DNA from 2 places in the Devosia sp. 1566 genome. Region 2 is predicted to be linked to the other one. Evidence: predicted binding sites of a transcription regulator. Region 2 holds the regulator's gene; the other holds the start of a gene.

Region 1 (7,995 bases), 1.2 Mb from region 2:
GGCACCGGCAAGCTCATGGCCTGGGCCAATGAACAGGGTCACCGTTTCGACTTCGCCCTGGTGGGCGAGCCGAGTTCCGCCGCTACCCTGGGTGACAGCATCAAGATCGGCCGGCGCGGCTCGTTCTCGGGCGTCGTCACCGTCGAGGGCACCCAGGGCCATGTCGCTTATCCGGAAAAGGCCAACAACCCGCTCCCCGTACTGTCCCGCATTGCTCTCGCCCTAAGCGAAACGCGTCTCGACACCCCGACCGAGCATTTCCCCGCCAGCAATCTCGAGCTCACCTCGATCGATGTGGGCAATCCCACTGCCAATCTGATCCCCGCCGCCGGGACGCTGCGCTTCAATATCCGCTTCAACGATGGCTGGACCCCCGACACCCTGGCACAATGGGTGCGCGAGCGCATCGCCGAGGTGGATCCCTCCGGCACCACCGTGCGCTTCGAGGTCACCGGCCGCCCCTCGCTGTCCTTCCTGTCCCCCCTCGGCGAGCATGTTGCATTGCTGTCGGACACCATCGCGGACCGCACCGGGCAGCGCCCGCAATATTCCACCGGCGGCGGCACTTCGGACGCCCGCTTCATTGCCCCCTATGGTCCGGTGGTGGAATGTGGTCTTGTGGGCCCCAGCATGCACAAGATAGACGAGCACATCGCCATCTCCGATCTCACTGGGCTGACCGAGATCTACACGCAATTCATGCGCCGCTTTTTTGCCGGTGCGGTTGCGTGAAGCTTTGGGCGGCGCTCACCCGGGCCTGGCGCGGCTGGATGCTGCTGCTGCGCGGTGACCCCGCCTGGTCGCAGCACTTCACCCTGACCAATCCAGGCCTCGCGGCCGCGCTGTCCATCTTCCTGTTTTTCGCCTTTCTGTCCGTCGCCTTCGCCTCCATGGGCGTTGGCATGCCCAGCATGATGGGCATCGCTTCGGCGCTGGTGGTGCAGGCGCTGTCCATCCTGGCGCTGCTGCTGGCCATCCAGATCACCAAGCGCGTTCTGGCCAGCCCGGCTCCGCTGCGCACTTTGCTGGTCCCCGGCATTTATGCGCTGGTGGCCTATCTTGTTGCCGGGACGGTGGTTTCCCTCATCGGCGGCCCCGCGCTGCTGCTGGTCTGGCTCGCGCTGGGCTATTTGCTTTATCGCCTCGGGCGTGTTGCGGCCGGCTGGAGCCGAGGCGTTTCGGTCGCATTTGCAGTTTTAACGATCGCGCTGCTTGTCGGCATGCCGGTGAGCCTTTACATGCTCCTGAACCCCGCCGCGTCCCCCCTATGATTGCCGAGTAACCATTGGCCCAGCCGACCACGAGTTTTCGCGATGAACTGGCCAGTGCGGCACGCGGCTGCTTTGCGCTCCTGACCGGCAACCGGCAGGCAGCAAGCTTTTTCGATTTCAGCCAGCGCGGCCTGATCGGCTCCTTTATTGCCTTCCTCCTGGCCAACGCGATCTCGGCCTTTGTGCCGCAATTGTTCGGCCTTGGGCTTGAGCCGGGCCTGGCCACCCGTGGCCTGCTGATGAATGGCGTGTTGTTCCTGCTCCAGGCGGCTCTCGCCTATGTGGTGCTGCGCCAGCTCGGGCGCACCGATGGCTTCGTGCCCTTCCTGGTCGCCGATAACTGGACCACGTTCTTTACTGCCTTCCTGTCGCTGCTCCTGCTGCTGGTGGGCGATGGCGGCGGCATTGCCTTTTTCGGCGTGATCATCGTCGTGATCATCATCGACATCAACATTGCCCGCCTGATCGTGACGCTCTCGCCCATGCAGGTGGCGATGTTCATTGTCGCCCAGCTGGTGGGCGCCAGCATCGGGCTGCTGCTATTTTACGGCATGCTGATGCCGGCAGTGCCGCCGCCCGTCTAGTAGTCGACCCCGGTCAGATACAGCCCGGCTGACGGCGCCATCGCCCCGCATTGACGCCGGTCTCGCGCATCGAGCACCTGGCGCAAGCGTTCCGGCGCCCATTTGCCCTCACCCACGAGCTTGAGTGAGCCCACCAGCGAGCGCACCTGGTGATGCAAGAAGCTCCTCGCACTCGCCACCACGACAATATGCTCGCCCTCGCGCCGCACATCGAGCCGGTCGAGCGTGCGCAGCGGCGACTTGGCCTGGCACTCAGCCGCCCGGAACGTCGTGAAATCATGCAGGCCCAGAATGCCCTGCGCCGCTTCGTGCATCGGCTCGGCTTGGAGCGGCATGGGCAAGTGCCACACATGGTTGCGCTCGATCACCGCCGGCGCCCGTCGATTGAGGATACGGTATTCGTAATGGCGCGCGGTGGCGGAAAACCGCGCTTCAAAGCTCTCGTCCACCGCTGCGGCCGATATCACCGCCACCGGATGGGGCCGCAAGTGATAATTGAGCGCCTCGCGCACCCGGAACGGGTCCCATGCGCGCGAAAGGTCAAAATGCGCCACCTGGCCCAACGCATGCACCCCCGCATCGGTGCGGCCCGCCGCTTGCGTTACGACCCGCTCGCCCGAAAACCGCTCGATCGCGTCTTCCAGCACGCCCTGCACACTCAGCCGGGTTGGCTGCACCTGCCAGCCCGAAAACGGGGTGCCGTCATATTCCAGAACGAGCTTGAACCGGGCCATGGCTCAGCACCGGCCCAAGGTCTGGCCTCCCCGCCCCCTTGAGGGGAGGGGCCGGGGGAGGGGGTCCATCAGTGACCCACAAGGCCACCCTCCACCCCGGCCCTCCCCCTCAAGGGGGAAGGGAGCACAAATCTCGAACTTCGCGATCAACTGATCTTCTCCGGCAGCGCGCCGGCACCGCGCAAAAACGTCGCGGCATCCATCGCCGTCTTGCCTTCGCGCTGCACCTGGACGAGCCGCACGGCGCCAGTCCCGGAGGCAATGGTCAGCTCCGGCAATACCGTGCCGGGCGCCCCTGATCCCTCCGCCAGCGTCGAGCGCAGCGCCTTGACGCGCACCGGCTTGCCACCGAGCTCGATCTCGAACCAGGCGCCCGGAAAGGGCGACAGCCCGCGAATATGGTTGTGCACCTCAGCCGCCGGCCGCGACCAGTCGATCCGGGTTTCGCCCTTTTCGATCTTTTTGGCATAGGTGACGCCCGCTTCGGGCTGCGGGGTGAAATCAAGGCTGCCCCGCTCGAGCGCCGCCAGCGCCCGGCCCATCAAATCGGCCCCCACCCGCATCATGGTATCGTGCAATTCGCCCGCCGTGGTGTCGGGTCCGATTGGGATCACTTCGCCCAGCGCCACCGGACCCGTGTCGAGCCCTTCTTCCATCCGCATCACCATGACGCCGGTTTGCGTATCCCCGGCCATGATCGCGCGCTGCATCGGCGCCGCGCCCCGCCAGCGCGGCAGCAAGGAGCCATGCAGGTTGAGGCACCCCAGCCGCGGCGCTTCCAGAATGGGCTTAGGCAGGATGAGCCCATAGGCCACCACCACCGCGAGATCGGCATCATGGAGCGCAAATACGCCCTGCTCGTCGGGGCCCCTGAGTGAGCGCGGCGTCAACACGGGAATGCCCATGGCTTCCGCCGCCAGATGCACCGGCGACTTGCGTTCCGCCTGCCCGCGCCCGGCGGGCTTTGGCGCACGCGCATAAACCGCCACCACCTCCTGCCCGCTCGAAACAATCTCGGACAGGGTCGGCACGGCAAATTCGGGCGTGCCCATGAAAACAACGCGCATCGGCAAACTCCTGGGCACGCCTACAGCTTCGGTAGACTTTTAGATGATCGGTCTGCTGCGCTCCTGCAGTAGACCTCATGGTGAGGTGCGCAGCGCAGCGCAGCCTCGAACCACGTGGTCGTGGCGTGGCTACCCCGCGGCGCGCTTGGCGGCCTTGTCGAACTTCTTGATCACCCGGTCGCGCTTGAGGCGGCTGAGATAGTCGATGTAAAGTACGCCATCGAGATGATCGATCTCGTGCTGGATGCAAACGGCCAGCTTGCCATCGGCATCGCGAACCACTTCATTGCCATCCAGATCGGTGTACTTCACCGTCACCGCGTCAGGCCGCTCCACTTCATAGTAGAGCTCGGGGATCGACAGGCAGCCTTCTTCGGTCACCTGGATCTGGTCGGAAACCTTGGTGATCTCGGGATTGATCATCACCAGCGGATCGGGCGTTTCGCCTTCGCCCGCCAGGTCCATGACCACGATGCGCTTCATCACCCCGATCTGGGGGGCGGCAAGACCAATGCCGGGCGCGTCATACATGGTATCCAGCATGTCCTTGGCCAGCGTCTTGATCTCCTCGTCCACCTCGGGGATGGCGTCGGCGACGGCACGCAGCCGCTGGTCGGGCAACACAAGAATGGGGCGGATAGCCATGTTAATTCGTCCAGGCAAAAAGGGAATTGTTCCCGATATGGTATTTTCGGCGCTTCCGGTCAACTGCGCTGGAACCCCGCCAAGGCCGTTCCGTTGCCGCAACAGGGAGGAATAACGCCATGCCAACAACCTATCAGGGTGGTTGCCGCTGTGGCGCGGTGCGCTACCAAGTGACGGGCGAACCGCTCAAAGTGGGCCTTTGCCATTGCACCGATTGCCGGCGCGAAACCGGCAGCACCTTTTTGTATTATGCCGACTGGCCGGTCGAGCGCTTCTCGGTCACCGGCACTTACGCCACTTTTGAGGGGCGCAGCTTTTGCCCCCAATGCGGCGCGCCGCTCTTCCACCTCGACGAAACCGGCGCTGAAATCGTGCTGGGTTCGCTCGATCAGGTCCCGGCCGCCTTCGTGCCCACCCGCGAAGGCTGGATCAAGCGCCGCGAACCCTGGCTTGCTCCCGTTTCTGGCGCCGGCCAGTTTGACCAGGACCCGCCGGACGCCGCCTGAGCGCCCCTTACCAACGCGCAGCAGGTTTAGTTTGCCAAGTGGTGAACTGATGTCTATAGTTCACCACATGGAGAACTATGACCCAGCCCTTGACGGAGCCTTTCACGCCCTTGCCGACCCGACACGGCGGGCGGTGCTCCGCCAGCTGCTGGCTGGCCCCAAGCCGGTCAAGCAACTAGCCGAGCCCTTCGCCATGGGCCTGCCCGCCTTTCTCAAGCATTTGCGGGTGCTTGAGGAGACAGGTTTGATCGCGACGGAAAAAACCGGCCGTATTCGCACCTGCCGCATCGAGCCCGAGCGGCTGCTGCAAGCCGAAAGCTGGCTGGCCGAGCAACGTGCATTCTGGAGCGCCGGGGCGGATCGGCTCGCGGCTTATGTCGAAAACCATCTGGCCGCGGAGCCAAATCCATGACTGTTTGCGACGACGAACTCACCATTACTCGCTTCATCAACGCAGCGCCCGCCAAGGTCTGGACTGCTTGGAGCCGGCCGGAGCATCTCGCGCGCTGGTGGATCCCGGCGCCCATCGAATGCGAGGTGGTCAAGCTCGATCTGCGCCCCGGCGGCGGCTTTGAAACCCGGATGCGCGAAGGGGAGGGGCCGTTCCAACCCCATGTGGAAGCCTGCTTTCTCGATGTTTTGCCCGAGCAGCGCCTGGTCTGGACCACGGCCCTGGCCGAAGGCTGGCGTCCCACCGAGCCATGGCTGGCGCTGACGGCGATCATCACCTTTACGCCCGAAGGGCCGGGCACCCGCTATTCCGCCCGTGTCCTCCACAAAAACGCCGCCGATAGCCGCAAGCACGCCGAACTGGGCTTTGATGATGGCTGGGGCACCACCATTGATCAGTTGGCCGCTTACGCCGGGGAGCTCGACTGAATTGCGCGAACTGGTCGGTAGCGCCCGCGCCGCTATTTCAGGGGCCGGATCGCAAAGCTCAGCGCCAGTTGCAGGATCGGCTCACCCTCTTCATTGCGCACCCACATGGTGATGTTCTTTTGCGGGTAGGCCCCGGGAATATGGTCCTTGGCCAGTTCCGCCAGGGCGCTTGAGGCTTCGTCGCGCGCGGCGTGGTCACTAGCCAGGTCAGAGCCGATCTCGTCCCTGAACAAGACGTCACCATCATCGGTATCAAAGAAATATCGTGGCATGGCTCTCTCCTGGCTCCACCCGCAACGCGCCGGGGGGCGGGAGTAGGCATTCCCTAAACCTGTGTTGTTGCCCCATAAAATCCGGGTCACTCCCTCCGCAACTGGTCGCCGGTTTGCGCCGCGCCGCACAAGAACATAGGAGGAACGCCCGAATCGTCCTAAACCAGCAGCATGGAAAGCCCGCTTCTTGTTTTCGGCCAATTCGCAGTCACTCCGCTCCAGGCACTCGCGGCGGGGGGCGGGCTCATCGTCCTGCTGCTGCTGGTGCTGTTGCTGGCGGCGCTGCGCACCGGCCGGGCGCGAGCGGCCGAAACCGCCGCGGTGCTGGCGCGCTCGGAAGCCATGGAGCGCCATCTCGCCGGGCTCATGCAGGTGCAGTCGGAAATGACGGGCCGCATGCAAACCATGTCCGAGATCTTTGGCTCGCGCACCTCCGATCTGGCGCGTCTGGTCAATGAACGGCTCGATTCCACCTCTCAACGCGTCGGCCAGGCCCTGCAGGAAACCCGCGCCAAGACCGATGAAGGGCTCTCCAAGCTCCATGAGCGCCTCGCGGTCATCGATCGCGCCCAATCCACCATGACCTCGCTCTCGAGCGAGATCGTGTCGCTGCAATCCATTCTGGCCAACAAGCAAACCCGCGGGGCTTTCGGGCAGGGGCGCATGGAAGCGATCATTGCCGATGGGCTGGCGCCCAACAGCTATTCCTTCCAGACTACGCTTTCCAACAACAACCGCCCCGATTGCCTCGTGCTCATGCCCAATGGCGCACCGAGCCTCGTGATCGATGCCAAGTTTCCGCTCGAAAGCTGGCAGCGCCTGGGCATGGCTGACTCACCCGAAACCTTGCGCGCCGCGCAAACCCAGTTTCGCGGCGATATCGGCGTGCATGTGAAGGCGATTGCGGAAAAATACCTGATTCCCGGGGAAACCCAGGACACCGCCTTCATGTTCGTGCCCTCCGAATCCATCTTCGCCGATATTCACGAGCATTTTCCCGATGTGGTGCAAAAGGCCGCCCGCGCCCGCGTCGTCATCGTCTCGCCCGCCCTCCTGATGCTCTCGGTGCAGGTGATCCAGGCCCTCTTGCGCGATGTGCGCATGCGCGAACAGGCCCATTTGATCCAGGGCGAGGTGCGCGAATTGCTGGCCGATCTCGGGCGTCTCGACGAGCGGGTCAATAAGCTGCAGACCCATTTCAACCAGGCCAGCCGCGACATCGGCGATATCCTCACCTCCACCGGCAAGATCAACAAGCGCGGCGAGCGCATCGACGCCATGGATTTCGAGGAACAACCCCGTCTGGCCGGCGAGTAAGCCCGTAGCTTACTTCGCCGGCGAGTAAGCCCGCGGCTTACTTCGCCCCGGCGAGTAGGCGCTCCTGTCTACTTCGCTTCCAGCTCGCTGGCGCTTTTCAGCACCTCGTCGCCATCCTCCTGCCGGATCAAAAAGGCCGGCTCCTCCTGGCTGGCATTGCGCGTCACCTCGGCGCCCTTGATGGTGCGGGTGACCTTATCGGTGAACCGCTCCACGATCGTGCCTTGTGCCGTGCTGCCGGCCCAGTTCCACGTCACCTTCGTTCCCTTCTGCAGTGCCTTGCTCATCAATCGCTCCTTGCGTTGATCCAGCAACGAGCCGGCCGGCGCCCCGTTGCAGTCCCCCAAGCAGTTGATCGGTGCAGTGAACCCGCGCTCGCTCCGGCGCGTTGTGTGCTTCGAACACTCTCGCTCAAGGAAGCAAGCCATGCCCACAAACCATCCCGGCTCTATCCTGCCGCAGGACACCGCACCGGCCGATGCCGTCGACGAAGTCATTGTCGGCCAACCGATCAGCCAGGATGAGGTGGACGACCTGCTTTATGGCGAGGACCGCCCGGCGGGCGAACGCGTCGATCGCCTGCGCGAACTGGCCGACCAGATCCGCGCCCGCCAGGCCGGCGATCTTGCCACCAATCCCGATACCGATCCGCTGCTCGACGAAATCGATCGCGCCATCGCCGAACTCTCGGGTTCACTGGCCGATGCCGACGATGAATTC
Region 2 (7,995 bases):
TGAGGGGCACTTCGATCATGGTGATGCCGGCCGCAACAAGGGCGTGGCACACATCCAGCGTTTCGGGCGGGGTGATGCCGCGCAGAATCGCGATCAGGTGGCGGTGGGGCATGGGGTCTCCAATCAGACGATAAAGGCACGTGCAGCTTTAAGGCCGGCGAGCACCACTTCGGTTCCATCCACGGCTTCGCCTTGTGCCCCGATCATGCCGAGCACCTCGGCATAAAGGGCGCAGAGCGCGGGGGCGCCGATCAAAGGAACGGTTTGTTCGCCGATCAGCGCACGGCGGCTGCCAATTTCGGTGCCGATCAGGAGGCCCGAAAGATAGCCGGTGCACCAACCGGGCTGACGGCCGGACAGGAGCGAACTGGCGCGGACCGCAAAGAGCTCGCTGGTGAGCTGTTCGGGCCGCTCGAGGCCGACCTCTGCACCCGCGGCAAAGCCTTCGGCGCGCTCGGGCCCATTGCTGTCTTCAGTCAGCGAATAGCGCAGCACCGAATGATGGCGCAGCAGATCGAAGAGCTCGCCCGTCATTGCGGTGGAGAAATGCTCAATGCGGGTGCCATTCATGCTGACCCATTTGGAATGGGTGCCGGGCATGCATACCACGCCATGGGCATTGGGGCGCAGGGTCGCGAGGCCCAGTAGCTGGGTTTCCTCGCCGCGCATCACATTGTCGCCGCCGGCCTTCTGGCACACACCGGGCAGAATTGCCGGGGCCAGGTGATTGTTGGGCATGGGCGGGCGCACTGCGCCGTCAAGCAGGCCGCGCAAATCGGTTGGTGCTTCCAAATAAGGCGCTTCGAACCAGCCCTGGCGCGCGCCGGCCATGCCGCAGATCAATACGTCGAGCGCACCGCCGTTGTTGCCGACTAGACCATCGAGCAAGGTTTCGAGCACGCCTGGATACTGGTCGCGCGTCAGCTTGCCCATGCCTTGATCGGATTTGCGCGCAACGATCACCGTGCCGTCGGAACTCAGGCCCCAAGCCCGCAGGTTGGAGGTGCCCCAATCGACCCCGACCCAATCCACAAATTCACTCATGCTTGCCCCTCTTGCAGTCCGCCCCGCACTTTCGGGCAAACCTAGTCGCTGCGCTGGCCTGCGCCTAGCCGATTCGACGCCGCCCGGTTGCCCTGCGAGCGCAAGGGGCGACGAAATCCAACAGGATTGGCGTTCACTCCTGCAACTAACATGCTAGAACTGTAGCAAACAGCAGCCTGTATTCGCCTCGGCGGAACTATTGAGGAATAAGGTAATGACGGCAGACAACAGCTTCTCTTCCCCCAATGGGCAGGGCAGCGCGCCCAAGAAGCTGCGCTCGCGCGCCTGGTTCGACAATCCCGAGAACCCGGACATGACCGCGCTTTATCTTGAGCGCTACATGAATTTCGGCGTGTCGCGGGAGGAATTGCAGGGCAACAAGCCCATCATCGGCATCGCCCAGACCGGTTCTGACCTTTCCCCCTGCAACCGCCACCATATCGTGCTGGCCGAGCGCGTGCGCGAAGGCATCCGGGAAGCGGGTGGCATCGCCATCGAATTTCCCGTGCATCCGATCCAGGAAACCGGCAAGCGCCCCACTGCGGGCCTGGACCGGAACCTGGCCTATCTCGGGCTGGTGGAAGTGCTTTATGGCTACCCGCTCGATGGCGTGGTGCTGACCATTGGCTGCGACAAGACCACCCCGGCCATGCTGATGGGCGCAGCCACCGTCAACATCCCCGCAATTGCGCTCTCGGTCGGACCGATGCTCAATGGCTGGCACAAGGGCGAGCGCACTGGCTCGGGCACCATTGTGTGGAAGGCGCGCCAGATGATGGCGGCTGGCGAGATCGACTACGCGCAGTTCATCGAGCTGGTGGCGTCCTCGGCGCCGTCCACCGGCTTCTGCAACACGATGGGTACGGCAACCACGATGAACTCGCTGGCCGAGTCGCTGGGCATGCAGCTGCCCGGCTCGGCCGCGATTCCCGCGCCTTATCGCGATCGCCAGGAAATGGCCTATCGCACGGGCAAGCGCATCGACGACATGGTGCATGAGGACCTCAAGCCCTCCGACATCATGACCAAGGACAATTTCATCAATACCATCGTGGTCAATTCCGCGATTGGCGGGTCGACCAACGCCCCGATCCACATCCAGGCGATCGCCAAGCATATCGGTGTCGAGCTCGATCTGCAGGATTTCCAGACCTATGGGCATAAGGTGCCGCTGCTCGTGAACCTGCAGCCGGCCGGCGAATATCTGGGCGAGGATTACTACCATGCGGGCGGCGTGCCGGCGGTGGTCAACGAGCTGATGAAGCAGGGGCTGATCCGCGAGAACGCACCCACCGTCAACGGCAAGACCATCGGCGAGAACTGCCGCAACACGCCCATCCAGGACGAGAAGGTGATCCGCCCGTTCGAGCAGCCGCTCAAGGAAGAAGCCGGGTTCCTGGTGCTGCGCGGCAATCTCTTCGACAACGCGATCATGAAGACCAGCGTGATCTCGCCCGAGTTCCGCGAGCGCTACCTTGCCAATCCCGAGCATCCCGGCATGTTCGAGGGCAAGGCGGTGGTGTTCGATGGTCCCGAGGACTATCACCACCGGATCGATGATCCCTCGCTTGATATCGACGAGCACACGCTGCTGTTCATGCGCGGCGCGGGCCCGATCGGCTATCCGGGGGCGGCTGAAGTGGTCAATATGCGGCCCCCTGCCTACCTCATCAAGAAGGGCGTCCACGCGCTGGCCTGTATCGGCGACGGGCGCCAATCCGGCACGTCGGGCTCGCCCTCGATCCTCAATGCCTCGCCTGAAGCGGCAGCGGGCGGCAACCTGGCCATCCTACGCACGGGTGACCGGGTGCGTATCGACCTCAACAATGGCACCGCCGATATCCTGATCTCGGACGCCGAGATTGCGACGCGCCGGCAAGAACTGGCGGAAGCGGGCGGCTACAAGTACCCCGCGCACCAGACGCCCTGGCAGGAGATCCAGCGCGGGCTGGTCGACCAGCTTGGCAATGGCGCCGTACTCAAGCCAGCAGTGGCTTACCAGCGCATTGCCCAGACCTATGGCGTGCCGCGCGACAACCACTAGGCTCAGCCGACAACGACTTCGAGATCCCCGCTTCGGCGGGGATTTTTGTTTCCAAGGCACGGCGAAACTCCGGTCGGCGCGAGGCCTCCGGTTGGGAGCGGCGTTGGCGAGGCATTGCCTCAAAAAACGTTGCGCAAAACGGAAGCTCCGCCCCGCCAACAGCGACTGGGTGCCGATGCCCGCTCCCTCCTGCGGCGCATGCCAGATTCCGCGGATGTCGAACTAAACCCTGGCGGGCACCGCTGCCTGCGCCACATCAGGGTTCCGATGGCCAGTGCAGCTGCCATCGCGATTCTTCACCCAAGACCACCGGACGATAGAGGTCCACGGCTCTTGCGGACACCGGCCGGATCGCGGCGACCCACGATCCCCCAGCCTCCGCGCACCAACCACTCGTCATGATCTCGCTTGGGTGCGCGGATGAGGAGACTATGCGGGTGATCGGCGGGGGCGGGGATAAGTTATTGTCGGGGGGTATGGGGCTTGAGCGGATTGCGCATTGGAGGTGGCCAGCCGGGTCTAACGTCACTCGCGGAGGAGGGACTAAACCCCCACCCCGGTCCTCCCCTCAAGGGGGAGGGTGAAGGAGGGGGCATACAGGCGCTGGTCTGGTGCGGCTGATGAGGACCCTAGGGCGGCAATCGAGTTCCGTCGAAGAGATTATTTCTTGGCCGATTCCGGCTTTAGGCGTGGCGAGCGATGTGGGCGAGGGCCCGCTGGAACATGGGGTGCCATTCGGGGCCCGGTTGGCGCTCGAGTGGCCACCAGAAGAACTCGAACCTATGACCACCATCATCCTGGGTAAAGTGACGCCAGTGTTCGGGGACGGGAGCGGCGGCACTCACCACAACGAAGTGCCAAAGCTGTTGCTCTGCAATGGCACTGCTGGATGGCAGCGTGCGCAAAGCCTCTGCCTGCAGGCCAGACTCCTCCGCGAGTTCGCGCAGGGCACCGACTTCAATCGGCTCGGAGCCTTCCCGTGTTCCTTTCACCAGCTGCAAGCCAGCCAAAGGATGCCTGAACGCCAAGCAGTGGCGCTCTTGCCCCACCCCGCGCAGCAGGACAGGACAGAGTTTTTCGACCCTGGGCGTCAATATTTACGCAGCAGGCCCACCAGGCGGCCCTGAACCTTGACGCGGTCGGGCGGGAAGATGCGGGTTTCGTAGGCGGGATTGGCCGCTTCAAGCGCGATGGTGTTGCCCTTACGGCGCAGCCGCTTGAGGGTGGCTTCCTCGTCATCCACCAGCGCGACGATGATCTCGCCGGTCCCGGCAACGTCCTGGCGGCGGATCAGCACCGTGTCGCCATCGAAAATGCCGGCATCGATCATCGAATCGCCGCGCACTTCGAGCGCGTAGTGCTCGCCAGGGCCAAGCATTTCGGGTGGCACCGAGATGGTGTGGGAATGGCTCTGGATGGCCTCGATGGGGGTACCGGCGGCGATCCGGCCCATGACCGGGACCGCGACGGGGCGCACATAATCATCGCTCCAGCCCGAGCGTGGCGGCGGAGCGGCAACACGGCCCAGATTGCCTTCGATGACGCTGGGCTCGAAGCGGGCCTTGCGGCCGCCGAGCGCGGGGTTCATCGAATCGGGGAGTTTGAGCACTTCCAGTGCCCGCGCGCGATTGGGCAGGCGGCGGATGAAGCCGCGCTCCTCAAGCGCCGTGATCAGGCGGTGAATGCCCGACTTGGAGGCCAGATCCAACGCGTCCTTCATCTCGTCAAACGAAGGGGGAATGCCGCTTTCCTTCATCCGCTCATGGATGAACATCAGCAGTTCATGTTGCTTGCGCGTCAGCATCGGAGCCCTTCAATCGCAGAATCGGAACAAAGACTGAACGAGCATAGGTGTTCCAGTTATGTTCTGCAATAACGCTCAAGGGCGCAGGAGAAAATTCTTTGGCTCTGCTTAGAACCCGTCCAGCGGAATGGCCGCAGCTAGGGTGCCGGCGGGTTGTCCGGGATCGTACTCCGGCTGCACCAGCAGCATATCGGCACGGGCCAGCGAGGAGGTATGACCGCTATCGGTTTCGCTGATCGGGAGCAAGCCCGCACCTTGGCTTGAATGCACCATTTGGGCACGCATGAAGTGGCGCCGGGCGGTATTGGGCGGCGTGGGCGCAAGAAGCGGCAGGTGCCAGCGGGCGGGTTCGGCGACGCCGAGCCAGCGGCGGAGCGCCGGCTTGATGAAGACGGCGGCGGTCACCATGGCCGAAACCGGATTGCCAGGCAGGCCAAACACCAGGGTTTTGCCCAGAGTGCCGAACATCAGTGGCTTGCCCGGGCGCATATTGATGCGCCAGAAATCAAGCTGCACGCCGAGACTCAGCAGGATTTCCTGCACGATATCATGGTCGCCAACACTGGCGCCGCCCGTGGTGATGACGAAGTCGGGCGCTTCGGCAAAGATGCCGGCAAGGCGCTCGGCAAGCGCCGCCCGGTTGTCGGGAGCGATCCCGTAGTCGCGGATCTCGGCGGCGTAAGGCGCAAGGAGCGGCCGCAAGCCGAAGCTGTTGGAGGCAACGATCTGGCCCGGTCCGAGAGCGGTGCCGGGCAGCACCAGTTCGTCCCCGGTGGCAAGGAGCGCTATGCGCGGCTGCATGGCGACGGGCAGCGTCGCGCAATTAGCGGCGGCCGCGACGGCCAGTTGCATGGGCGTCAGGCGCGAGCCTTTCGGAATCAGCTCTTGTCCCTGCCGGAAGTCGTGGCCAAGCGGGCGAATGCTGCGCCCGATGGGAGGTTGGGCCGCAAAGCTGACGCGGTCGCCGGTGCGGGTCGCTTCCTCCTGCATGATCACGGCATCAGCGCCCGGGGGCACGGGCGCGCCGGTGAAGATGCGCACGCAGGTGCCCGGGGCGATATCCGCGCCAAAGCCGGCGCCGGCCTGGGCGGTGCCGACGACATCTAGGATCGCGCCCGGCACGATATCGGCCGCACGCACGGCATAGCCGTCCATGGCGCTGGCGGGGAAAGGCGGCTGGTCATGGCGGGCGAGCAGGGGCTCGGTCAGTACCCGGCCGGCGGCGGCCTCAAGCGGCACCGACTCGGTGCGGGCGGGCGGCACGCGGGCGAAAATGGCCGCGAGGGCGTCTTCAACCGGGAGCAGGCTCATGGCGCCCGCTGGAAATCGCCGGACTTGCCGCCCGATTTTTCGAGTAGGCAGATCGCGGAAATAACCATCTCGCGGTCGATGCCCTTGGCCATGTCGTAAAGCGTAAGCGCCGCGGTGGAAGCCGCCATGAGGGCTTCCATTTCCACCCCGGTCTGGCCGGTGGTTTCGGCAGTCGCAAGAATGGTGATGGCGCCGGGCTCGCGCGCCTCCATCTCGACGCTGACCTTGGTGAGCGGGATGGGGTGGCAAAGAGGGATGAGCTCGGCGGTCTTTTTGGCTGCCATGATGCCCGCGACGCGCGCGACGGCCAGGGCGTCGCCCTTCTTGAGGGCGCCACCCATGATGGCGGCAATGGTTTCGGGCCGACCGCTGATCACCGCCTGGGCGAGGGCGCGGCGGCGGGTGACTGCCTTGTCGCCGATATCAACGATCCGGGCCTCCCCGCGCTCGTTGAGATGGGTCAGCTGCGGCTCGCTCATGGATGGGCGGCCTGGGGCACACCCTGCAGGAGGGCGCGGGTGGCGGCGACCACATCGGCCTGGCGCATCAGCGATTCGCCGACAAGGAAGGTGCCGATGCCGGCTGTGCGGTCGAGATGCTGCAGGTGTTCGTGGCCGTTGATGCCGCTTTCGCTGACCAGCACCTTGCCCGCGGGCACGCCGCCAGCAAGGTTGACCGAGGTATCGAGCCGGGTTTCGAAGGTGCGCAGATTGCGGTTGTTGATGCCGATGAACTCGGCGTCGAGCGCCAGCGCCCGGTCGAGCTCAAGCTGGTCGTGCACTTCCACCAGCGCATCCATGCCCCACTCACGGGCGCTATCGAGCAGGTAGCGGGCAACATCGTCGCCAATAGCGGCAAGGATGATGAGGATGCAGTCGGCCCCCCAGGCGCGCGCTTCGGCGACCTGGTAGGTTTCGAACAGGAAATCCTTGCGCAGGACCGGCAAGGCGGTGGCGTCGCGCGCCTCGCGCAAAAACGCCGGCGAGCCCTGAAACGAGGGCTGGTCGGTGAGGACCGAAAGGCACGTCGCACCGGCCTCTTCATAGGCGCGCGCGATCTCTGCCGGGTTGAAGTCGGGCCGGATCAGGCCCTTGGAGGGACTGGCTTTCTTGACCTCGGCGATCAAGGCGTATTCGCCGCGGGCGCGCTTGGCCTTGATGGCGGCGAGAAAGCCGCGTGGCGGGGGCTGCTCATGGGCGGCGGCAACCACTTCGTCCCAAGGGCGCAGGGCCTTGGCCGCGGCGATTTCCTCGCGCTTATAGGCTTCGATCTGCTTGAGAATATCGCTCATGGGGGTGTTCCATTGGAGATGGCGACAAGGCGCTCGAGGGTTTCCCGGGCCTTGCCGCTGTCGATCATTTCGGCAGCCATGGCGGCGCCGCTGCGCAGATCGCTCACCACATCGGCCACGATCAGCGAGGCCGCGGCGTTGAGGAGGACGATGTCGCGATAGGCGCCGGGAGCCCCATCAAAGAGCGCGTGGATGGCGAGGGCATTATATTCGGGCTCGCCGCCCAGCAGGTCATTGGGATCATGGCGTGACAGGCCGGCGTCTTCAGGGGTGACTTCGAAGCTGTGAAGGTTGCCGTCAGCGATCTCGGCCACATAGGAGGGGCCAGTGACCGTAAGCTCGTCCAGCCCATCGCGACCATGCACGACCCAGGCCTTGATCGCCCGGTTGGCGAGAAGCGCGGCGGCGACCGGCTCCACCCATTCCGGGGAATAAACGCCGAGCATATAGCGCCGTACGCCAGCTGGGTTGGACTGCGGTCCGAGCAGGTTGAACATGGTG

What was found. Region 2 encodes LexA, which represses DNA repair genes until DNA is damaged. Its sites were predicted from a motif close to TGTTCNNNNTGTGTTCNG; they were not measured.
Region 1: the regulator LexA is predicted to act here: its motif matches at 4,329-4,346, upstream of def (peptide deformylase).

Annotation. Positions count from the first base shown of each region.
Region 1 is NZ_CP034767.1:480,134-488,128, forward strand. It holds gene dapE (succinyl-diaminopimelate desuccinylase) at 1-732, shown strand, start outside; gene ELX51_RS02300 (hypothetical protein) at 729-1,271, shown strand; gene ELX51_RS02305 (hypothetical protein) at 1,286-1,855, shown strand; gene truA (tRNA pseudouridine(38-40) synthase TruA) at 1,852-2,589, opposite strand; gene fmt (methionyl-tRNA formyltransferase) at 2,736-3,662, opposite strand; gene def (peptide deformylase) at 3,786-4,301, opposite strand; gene ELX51_RS02325 (GFA family protein) at 4,421-4,807, shown strand; gene ELX51_RS02330 (metalloregulator ArsR/SmtB family transcription factor) at 4,857-5,219, shown strand; gene ELX51_RS02335 (SRPBCC family protein) at 5,216-5,686, shown strand; gene ELX51_RS02340 (hypothetical protein) at 5,719-5,958, opposite strand; gene rmuC (DNA recombination protein RmuC) at 6,130-7,275, shown strand; gene ELX51_RS02350 (DUF2945 domain-containing protein) at 7,344-7,562, opposite strand; gene ELX51_RS02355 (hypothetical protein) at 7,702-7,995, shown strand, end outside.
Region 2 is NZ_CP034767.1:1,697,525-1,705,519, forward strand. It holds gene ELX51_RS08315 (2-dehydro-3-deoxy-6-phosphogalactonate aldolase) at 1-112, opposite strand, end outside; gene ELX51_RS08320 (2-dehydro-3-deoxygalactonokinase) at 124-1,044, opposite strand; gene ELX51_RS08325 (IlvD/Edd family dehydratase) at 1,259-3,088, shown strand; gene ELX51_RS08330 (NUDIX domain-containing protein) at 3,772-4,137, opposite strand; gene lexA (transcriptional repressor LexA) at 4,179-4,892, opposite strand; gene glp (gephyrin-like molybdotransferase Glp) at 5,001-6,203, opposite strand; gene moaC (cyclic pyranopterin monophosphate synthase MoaC) at 6,200-6,682, opposite strand; gene trpC (indole-3-glycerol phosphate synthase TrpC) at 6,679-7,494, opposite strand; gene trpD (anthranilate phosphoribosyltransferase) at 7,491-7,995, opposite strand, start outside.